DNA from 2 places in the Nocardioides sp. GCM10030259 genome. Region 2 is predicted to be linked to the other one. Evidence: riboswitches for the same ligand, from Rfam matches in the RefSeq annotation. Region 2 holds a riboswitch; the other holds the start of a gene.
The links. Region 2 has a riboswitch for cyclic di-AMP ahead of ACFQQI_RS06720 (transglycosylase family protein). Riboswitches for the same ligand answer to the same signal wherever they lie in the genome.
Positions count from the first base shown of each region.

Region 1: it holds a riboswitch for cyclic di-AMP, as region 2 does, so the genes downstream of both, ACFQQI_RS11050 (NlpC/P60 family protein) here and ACFQQI_RS06720 (transglycosylase family protein) in region 2, are expected to answer to the same signal.

Region 1 is NZ_JBHTDF010000009.1:15,163-19,725, forward strand. Features, by position in the region: gene ACFQQI_RS11040 (M48 family metallopeptidase) at 1-320, opposite strand, end outside; gene ACFQQI_RS11045 (hypothetical protein) at 317-1,576, opposite strand; gene ACFQQI_RS11050 (NlpC/P60 family protein) at 1,611-2,525, opposite strand; cyclic di-AMP (ydaO/yuaA leader) riboswitch at 2,608-2,803, opposite strand; gene ACFQQI_RS11055 (hypothetical protein) at 2,995-3,201, opposite strand; gene ACFQQI_RS11060 (NYN domain-containing protein) at 3,239-4,504, opposite strand; gene ACFQQI_RS11065 (hypothetical protein) at 4,515-4,563, opposite strand, start outside.
Region 2 is NZ_JBHTDF010000005.1:453,532-458,094, reverse strand. Features, by position in the region: gene ACFQQI_RS06735 (cation:proton antiporter) at 1-481, shown strand, start outside; gene ACFQQI_RS06730 (lytic transglycosylase domain-containing protein) at 681-2,132, shown strand; gene ACFQQI_RS06725 (PGPGW domain-containing protein) at 2,139-2,537, opposite strand; cyclic di-AMP (ydaO/yuaA leader) riboswitch at 2,673-2,819, shown strand; gene ACFQQI_RS06720 (transglycosylase family protein) at 2,819-3,157, shown strand; gene ACFQQI_RS06715 (aminopeptidase P family protein) at 3,273-4,563, opposite strand, start outside.

The DNA.
Region 1 (4,563 bases), on a different contig from region 2:
AGGACGACGGCGAGCACCACGCGGACCCACCACCAGCCGGGCAGCCGCCCGACGAGCCGCTGCCCCCACCGGCTGAAGCCGAGCACGCAGGCGACGACGAGCGAGACGGCGAGGGAGGCCCAGCTCAGCACGCGCGACCACCGGGCGTAGTCCTCACCGCGCGCGATCTCGTCGGGAGTGAAGACCGACAGCGCCGACGCCGGCCCCGGCGTTCCGCCGGGCACGGGCTGCCACGGCACCAGGAGCGCGGCCAGGAGCAGGAAGGCGACGCCGCCGACCACGGCGACGACCACGGCCACCCGGCGGTCAGGAGCGCTCATGCGGCGAGGTCCGTCAGGTAGTCGCGCCACTCCCCGGTGAGTCCCGCGACGGTGAGGCCGGTCGTGGAGGTGAGCGCCGCGTCGACGTCCCGGCCGCGGTCGACGGCCCTGTAGAACGCGACGAGCGCGTCCTCCCCCGCGGTCTCGGCGACCAGCCGGCACGCCAGCCAGGCGCTTTCGTACGTCGCGCCGAGCCGGGGCGTTCGCGCCCCGAACGCCGCGGCGTCGGGCAGCGCGCGCGGCGGGCCGGACCGGCGTACTGACTCGATGATCTGCGCCGCCGAGCGCTCGATCGGCAGGCGGACGTCGCGCAGGGCGACGTAGTCGGCGAACCCCTCGAGCAGCCAGAGCGGCGACTGGCTGTCCCACGCGCCGGTCGCCACGTGGGTGGCCTCGTGCGTCATGACGACCTGCGCGCCGGTGGGGCGGAGCCCGCCGAAGATGTCGGGGTTGACGAAGACGTGCACGGCCGACTGCGGAGCGGCCGAGCCGTCGGCGGCGGTCGTCACCGCGGCGATCTGGTCGTAGTCGCCGTCCGTCGCGAGGAGCGCCTCCTCGAGCGCCGGGGCCGACTCCGGGACCTCGACCACCAGACCGCGGCGCCAGTCCGGCAGCACGCGGCGCACGGCCGGCGCGGAGGCCTCGGCGCGCGCCGCGTAGCGGTCGGCCTCCCCCGCGCCCTCGGCGACGAGCACGAGAGTCGAGGGCGTACGCCGTACGTCGACCGGGCCGGAGAGCCAGACCGGCGAGACCCGACGTACGCCGCCGAAGCCGGCCAGCGCGACCCGGTCGTCGTCGGCGACCAGGTGGGCGGTGACCTCGGCCCGTGCGGAGACCGTGTCGAACCCGCGGAACCGCCAGGTCACGTCGACCGCGGCCGTCCATGCGCCGTCCGAGGTCGGCGCGCCGTCGTCGTCGACGTAGCGCGCCGTGAAGTCGGTGACCCGCAGCGCCTCGGCGTTCGCCACCAGGTTGCCGAGCACGTCCGCGGCGCCGCTGTCCCCCGCGGGCGCGAGATCACGCGCGGCGTCGGCGTCGCGATCGCGCACGGCCTGCTCGAAGGCCGCCAGGGTCGTGGCCGCGTCGGTCGGATCGACGTCCGGCCGGGCGGACTGCGGCGTCGGCGCGACGTAGGTGTCGTCGCGGGTGGCCGCCCAGCCGACGAGGGCGGCGCCGACCAGCAGACACAGCGCAAGGCCGGCCACCCACCAGCGTGGGCGACCGGCCTGGCGTGGCTGATCGGGGGTGGTGCTCACCCGGGCATTCTGCCGTCAGGTGCCAAGAGCTGGATCAGCCGGGACGCACCGCGCCGGTGTACGGCATCGAGTTCACCGCGGAGACGACGACGCCGGTGCCGGGGTTGGCGGCGTGCACGATCATCCCGTTGCCGATGTACATGCCGACGTGGCTGATCGGGCTGTAGTAGAAGACCAGGTCGCCCGGCTGGAGGTCGCTCATCGAGATGTGCGGGCCGGAACCGTACTGCGCGCTCGACGAGTGCGGCAGCCCGACGCCCGCCTGCCCCCACGCCATCATCGTGAGGCCGGAGCAGTCGAAGGCGGACGGGCCGGCAGCGCCGTAGACGTAGGAGTCGCCGACCTGGGACATCGCGTAGGCGATCGCGGCGGCGGCGCGGCCGGAGGCAGGCACGTCGGACGGGACGCGCGAGACACCGCGGGAGAGGATGTCCTCGCGCTCCTCCTCCTCGAGCTCGTCGAGGAGGCTCTGGGCCTCCGCGAGCTTCTTGTCGACGGTCTCCTTCTCGGCGGCCAGCTTCTTCTCGATCTCGGCCACCTGGGCGGCGCGTCGCTCGGTCGCCTCCTGGCGGATGCCGAGCGCCTCCGCCTCCGTGGCGTACTTGTCGAACAGCTGCGTCTGGAGGTCGTTGAACGCCGACATCGTCGAGAGCTGGGCGAGGAAGGACTGCGGGTCGTCGGAGACGACGACCTGGCCGACCGTCGAGAGGCTCTCGCCCTCGTACTGACGCACGATCGAGTCCTGCACCTGGGCGCGGACGTCCTCGAACGCGTCGTCCTGGCGGTCCTGGTCGGCGCGCAGCGACGTGAGGTCGCGCTCGAGGTCCTTCAGCTCCAGGTGCGCGTCGTGGTAGCGCTCCTGGGCCTGCTCGGCCTCGTGGTAGAGCGTGTCGACGCGCTTCTGCACGTCATCGATGTCCGGCTCGGCCTGAGCGGGGGTCGAGGGCATGAATCCGACACAGGCGATCATGGCGCAACCCGACAGGACGGTGACGAGTCGCTTCCGGCTCTTCTGCACGAGCGGGCGGTCTCCTTTGGCACGTCGTACGCCTACCGGGTGAGCTGACGGATTCGGGCACGACATTTGCCCTACACCGGTCCGGTCCCGGCACGAGTGCCGTCGCCCTCCCGGTGATTCACCCCTGGTGACGGGCGGACCCGGCACCGATGGTTCCCCGGCTCCGGGTCCCCGACGGATCGAGAGCCCGGACTCAGCGCGGTGGCCGCCCAGATCCGACTGATCCACGTCCGGCCACCTGAGCGACTGAGGTTAACCATCAACCCCCTCGTCGCCAAACCCTTGATCGGCACAGGCTGGGTATTTTTGACGCGTTTCTGCCCCGAGGGCACCAATCCGGCCCCGAGAACGCCTCAGCTGTCACAGGGATCACACCAGTCACAGGGTCCGGCGTTTCGGGTCACGCCGACTCCACGTGCGGCGTGTCGACGGCCCGGACCAGTCGCAGGGGTGGCACCAGCCCGCCCTCCGCGAGCAGGTCGAGTGCCTCTCGCTCGTCGTCGTCGAACGTCAGCTCGGGTGGCGGGCCGAGCAGGACGGTGACCACGCAGTCGTGGCAGTGCAGCCCGCGGACCTCGCAGGTGTCGCAGTCGATTCTCGTGCTCATGCAGACGACGGTGACAGGGACCACCGACAGTGGGTCGTCAGCGGCTCATGAGCGCGATCAGCGCGTCCGGGTCGACGACCCGGGCCCCGTCGCGGGCGACGTCCTCGGCGACCGCCCGGTCGGCGGTGACGACCACCACGACTCGCCCCGCGGGCTCGACGGCGACCAGGTCGCGGACGACGTCGTCCGCGATCACGCCGCGCGGGCTGTAGAGCACCCGGACGCCGCGCGGTGCGACGACCGGCGGGCGGTGGTCGGTCTCGGCGGCGTCGAAGACCAGCGTGGTGTCGGCGCCGGTTCGTGCCACGAGCGCGGCCAGTCCGCCGGCGAGCCGGTTGCGCTGCGCCTCGAGCGACGAGCTCGGCCAGGCCCGCTTGCTGACGTTGTAGCCGTCGACGACGAGCCGCGACCGGGGCATCGCGAGCAGCTGCTCGAGGAGGGCCGGGTTGCCCGCGTCGAGCGCGCCGGCAGCGCTCGTCGTACGCGACCCGGACGCCGCGACCTCGGCCTCCACGCGGTCGGCCGGCGCGCCCTCGACGGTGGGCAGCGCGAGCTCGCGCCGCAGCCCCGAGGCGGCGTCGATGACCGTGTCGAGCAGCAGCTTCGCCCGCAGCGTGACCTCGTCGCGGTCGGACCGCGCGACCCGACGCGCCTGGGTCTCCTCGGCTTCGCGGCGCTCGACCTCGGCGCGGAGCCGGCGGTTCTCCTTCTCCAGGTTCGTGACGCGGTCCTCGACCTGGCCACGCAGGGTGGTGAGCTCCTCGGTCGCCCGCTCGGCCTGGGCGCGGGCCTCCCGCTCGGCCGCGCGGGCCTCACCGACCTTGCGCCGCAACGAGGTGTGCTCGGCCTTGTGCTCGTCGGCGCGGGCCCGCTGCGCCTCGCGCAGCTCGCGGACGGCCTGCTCGGCCTCGGCCAGGCGGGAGCGCAGCCGGGTGAGCTCGCGCTCGCGATCGTCGCCGGCGCCCTCCGCGACCCGCTCGACGCGGCCGGCGAGCAGCTCGTCCCACCCGTCCGGGCGGACCAGCCACAGGCGGGCAGCCACCGACGCGTCGTCCCCGTCGTCGGGCTCCGGCCGGGCGGCCACCTGCACGCCGACCCGCTCGCGCAGCTCGTCGTCGTCGAGCGCCGCGACGATCGCGCTCGCCCCGAGGCGGGCGCGGCGGGCCGGGGCGAACGACGCGACCCGTCGTACGGCGGCCGGCAGCGACGGCACGTCCGGCAGCACCTCCGCCGTCTGCGCGACGACGCGGGTGCGGACCGGCTCGGGAAGCCCGGCCAGGGCCAGGGGCTCGGGGGTGGACACGACGACTCCGTCAGCTCGTCTCGAGTGGTGTCTCGAGGGGTGCAGCGTCGTGCCGGTCG
Region 2 (4,563 bases):
CGGGGTGGTCCTGCGCCGCTGGGCCCCGGGTGACGTGGAGGCGCTGGAGGGCAAGCTCGACGCAGTCGGCTACGGGTTCTTCATCCCGGTGTTCTTCGTCTCCTCCGGGATGGGCCTGGACCTCGACTCGATCGCGGAGGCGCCGGCTCGGCTGGTGGTGTTCTTCCTCCTGCTGCTGGCGGTGCGTGGGCTCCCGTCGCTCGTCCTCTACCGCCGCGACCTCGCCGCGCGCGAGCGGGTGCAGATGACACTGCTGACCGCCACGTCGCTGCCGCTGCTGGTGGCGCTCTCGGAGGTGGGGCTGGCGAGCGGCGAGATGCTGCCCGAGAACGCCGCCGCCCTGGTCGGCGCGGGCGTCCTCTCCGTGATGGTCTTCCCCGGCCTCGCGGTCGCCCTCGACCGTCCTCGATCTGAGCACGACACGCGGGTCCCGTTCCCGCGCCGCGACGACGGCGAGACGACCCCGTCTGGACCGGCCTGATCGGCGCGTCATCCATTTGCGGTACGACGTCCGCGGGCGAGCCGGGACCGTCCCGGTCTTTCGGGATGCTGAACGGCAGGTGGATACTTCACGTTGTGGCCTCTCCCGGGCGACCGGAGGAGGCAACATGGGTACCCCCTTCTCGGGGACGAGGTCCCGACAACACTGGACAGACGAGAGCATGCGAACGATCCGAACCTTGAGGCTCCTGGCGACAGGGACGCTGGTCGCCGTGTGCCTCTCCGTCCCGGCGCACACTGCGGGCACGCTCGTTGCCGCTCCGGCCGAGGACGACACCACCGTCGACGCGCTGCCGGATCCGATCGTCTCTCCGATGCCCATCGTGCCGTCGCTCGACGGGCCGGTGGCCGCGGGCCGGATGGTCCGGCGGCCGGTGCTCGCTCGCTCCGCGGCGACCGACCCGGGAGTCGTGCCGAGCCTCGCGCTCTCGGCGTACCAGCGTGCCGCGGCCGTGATCGCCGAGGTCGACCCCGACTGCGGGCTCACCTGGACGCTGCTCGCCGCGATCGGGTCCATCGAGTCCGACCACGGACGCCACGGCGGCTCCGTGATGGGTGACGACGGCGTCTCCGACCCGCTCATCCTCGGACCCCTGCTGAACGGCGAGGGGGCGGTCGCCGCCGTCGCCGACACCGACGGGGGGCTGGTCGACGGCAACCAGCGCTGGGACCGCGCGGTCGGACCCATGCAGATCCTGCCGTCGACGTGGGCGACCATCGGCGTGGACGCCGACGGCGACGGCCTTCGCTCCGCCGACGACATCGACGACGCGGCCCTGGGCGCGGCGGTCTACCTCTGCGGCGCCCCCGGCGACCTCACCTCACCGCGAGGGATGCGCGTGGCGCTGCTGCGCTACAACCCGTCGACGTCGTACGCCAACGCGGTGGTCGATCTCGCGCGCGAGCTCGAGAACGGGTCCGGCCTGCTGCCGGGCCTCGACACCGTGGCGCTCGCGTCGCCGGTGCTCCCGGTGGCCGACCTCCTCCCCACCGGTCCCGAGCACGAGGGCCGCGACGGACCGAAGACCCAGCACGAGGCCGACGACCCGACCGAGGGCCAGACGGACGGCACGAAGGACGGCCCGAAGGGCACGGGAGGCCGGGGCGACCAGGCCGACGAGCCCGACGAGGCGGACAGGCCGGCCAAGCCCGACATGGACAGCAAGGGCGGGAACGACGGCGGCAAGGACGATCCGCGTCCGCCGTCGACGCCGGCGAAGTCGCCGGCGAAGTCGCCGGCCCCGGCGCCGCAGCCCGCACCGGACCCGGCTCCCGCCCCGACGCCGTCCCCGACTCCGACGCCCACCCCCGAGCCCGAGCCGGAGCCCGAGCCGGAGCCGGAGCCCGAGCCGGAGCCGACGACCCAGGTGCTCACCGGGGCGCTCACCAACCGCGGCACGGAGACAGAGCCGTCCTGGTACGTCGGTGAGGTCCGGGTGGATGTCGGCGATGCCGAGATGCTGGCGACCCAGGCGCTCGCGGACTTCGACGGCGACGGGACGACCGAGACCAACGCGATCGAGCTCGCCGGGCTCGTGGACACCGCGGTGACGTTCACCGCGTCGGTGCCCCCCGAGGGTCAGCTGCCGGTGGTGCTCCGGATCGGGGAGCTCGCCTACCGGAGCGAGTGACGGCGCTCAGAGCACCGTCTGCGTTCCGACCAGGGCGGTGATCGCCGAGGTCAGCGCTGTGCTGCCGGCGATGAACGCGCCCGTCCCCAGGACGCCGACCGCACGACGCGTGCGCGTGGCCCCGGGAGGGAACACCGCCGTGCGCAGGCGGGCCAGGCCGCTGCCGAGAGCGTGGAGGACCCGTCGTGCCCACGCGTACTCGAGTGCCAGCAGCGCGAAGCCGAGTGCGATCACCACGAGCCCGGGGCCGGGGAGCACCAGCATCGTGGTGCCCGCGAGGACGATGAGCGGACCGCCGACGGTGACCAGCACCTTGACGGCCACGGCGCGCACCGGACCGGCCTCGGACCACTGCTCAACGCGGGTCAACAGGGCGTGGGCTCGCGGTGAGAGTGAGTGCGCCATGATCCGAGGGTCCCAGCCCGGCCTGAGAGCGACCTGAGTCGCCGCCGGTTTGGATCCCTGCTCGCCCCGACCTACCGTCGTGGGGGTCCCGGCACTCCGGGACCGTCCGTCGTCACGCCGAGCCCTGTCCGGCGGCGGTCTGAACCGACAGCACCAGGACAGGGACGGGGGACCCACGTCTCCGGGTCGTCCGACGACCCTTGGGGTGCAGCCGCCACGGCGGCCGGGCACGACTCCGCCCGAACCCGACAGCTAACTCCGCAGGCGTCGAGGAGATCACCATGCGCATGCGCACTCTTGCGTCCGCGGCTGCCCTCACGGCGGCCACGCTGGCTCCGGTCGTCGCCGTCCAGGCGCCGGGCGAGGCCGCCACGAAGCGCACCTGGGAGCGGTTGGCCCAGTGCGAGTCCGGTGGCCGTTGGCACATCGCCACCGGCAACGGCTACTTCGGTGGCCTGCAGATCAGCCCGAGCACCTGGCGGGGGTACGGCGGACGCCACTTCGCCCGACTGCCGCACGGCGCCACCAAGGGCGAGCAGATCGCGATCGCCGAGCGGATCAAGCGCGGCCAGGGCTGGGGTGCCTGGCCGGCCTGCTCCTCGCGGATCGGCCTTCGCTGAGCCCGTCGTAGCTGTAACGGGGTGTTAGGGCGACTGCCGACCCGGTATGACGGGTCCGCAGCTGCCACAACACCCCGTTACAGCTGGTGGGCGACCCCGGACAGGCGTGGACGGGTCAGCCGCGCAGGCGGCCCATCCACTCCTCGACGTCGGCCGACGTGCGGGGGAGTGCGGCCGACAGGTTCGTCGAGCCGTCGGCCGTGACGAGGATGTCGTCCTCGATGCGGATGCCGATGCCGCGCAGCTCCTCGGGGACGAGCAGGTCGTCCTCCTGGAAGTACAGGCCCGGCTCGACGGTGAGCACCATGCCCTCGGCGAGCGTGCCCTCGGCGTACGCCTCCGGCGCCGCCTGACCGCAGTCGTGCACGTCCATGCCGAGCATGTGGCTGGTGCCGTGGAGGGTCCAGCGGGCGTAGACGCGGCTCTCCGGGTCGAGCGCCTCCTCGACGGAGACCGGCAGCAGCTTCAGGTCGGCCAGGCCGTGCGCGAGCACCTCCATCGCGGCGTTGTGGGCGGCCCGGAAGGGAACGTCCGGCCGCACCGCTTCGATGCCGGCCTGCTGCGCGGCGTACACGAGGTCGTAGAGGTCGCGCTGCAGGTCGGTGAAGCGGCCGTCGACCGGCAGCGTGCGGGTGACGTCGGCGGTGTAGAGCGAGCGGTTCTCGACACCCATGTCGAGGAGGACGAGCTCACCGGGCGTGATCGGGCCGGTGTTGTCGATCCAGTGCAGCGTGGTCGCGTGCTTGCCGCCGCCGACGATCGAGTCGTAGCCGATGTCGTTGCCCATCGCCCGGGCGCGACGGAAGAACGTGCCCTCGATCCAGCGCTCCCCGAACTCGAGGACCCGGTCCCACTCGCGGACGGAGTCCTCGAAGCCGAGCGTGGTGACGTCGCAGGCCTCCTGGAGCTGCGCGACCTCCCAGTCGTCCTTGACCAGGCGCAGCTCGGAGGCGACGCGCGCGAAGTCGGCGTCGCGGGTCTCGTCGGCCGCGACCATCCGGTCGACGTGGTGGGAGATCCCCCGCAGCACCCGGGTCTTGCCGGTGCCCTGCAGCGCATGGTCGAGCTCGTCGATGTGCCGGACCTCGACGCCGAGCGAGTCGGACATCTCCTTCAGCGACGGCCGGCGGCCGACCCACAGCTCGCCGTACTGCCGGTCGCGGAAGAACTCGTCGGTCTCGCGTGAGGAGCGCGGCCGCGCGTAGAGGACGGCCTCGGCGTCGGCGATGACCAGCACGGCGTCGCTGGTCTGGTTGCCGGAGAAGTAGGTGTGGGCGGTGTCGGGCCGGAACCGGTAGTCGGTGTCGTTGGCGCGCACCTTGAACGTGCCGGCCGGCAGGACAAGCCGCTCGCCCGGGAACGCCTCGGCCAGCCGCTGCCGGCGCTGGGCCGCGGGGCCGGCGACG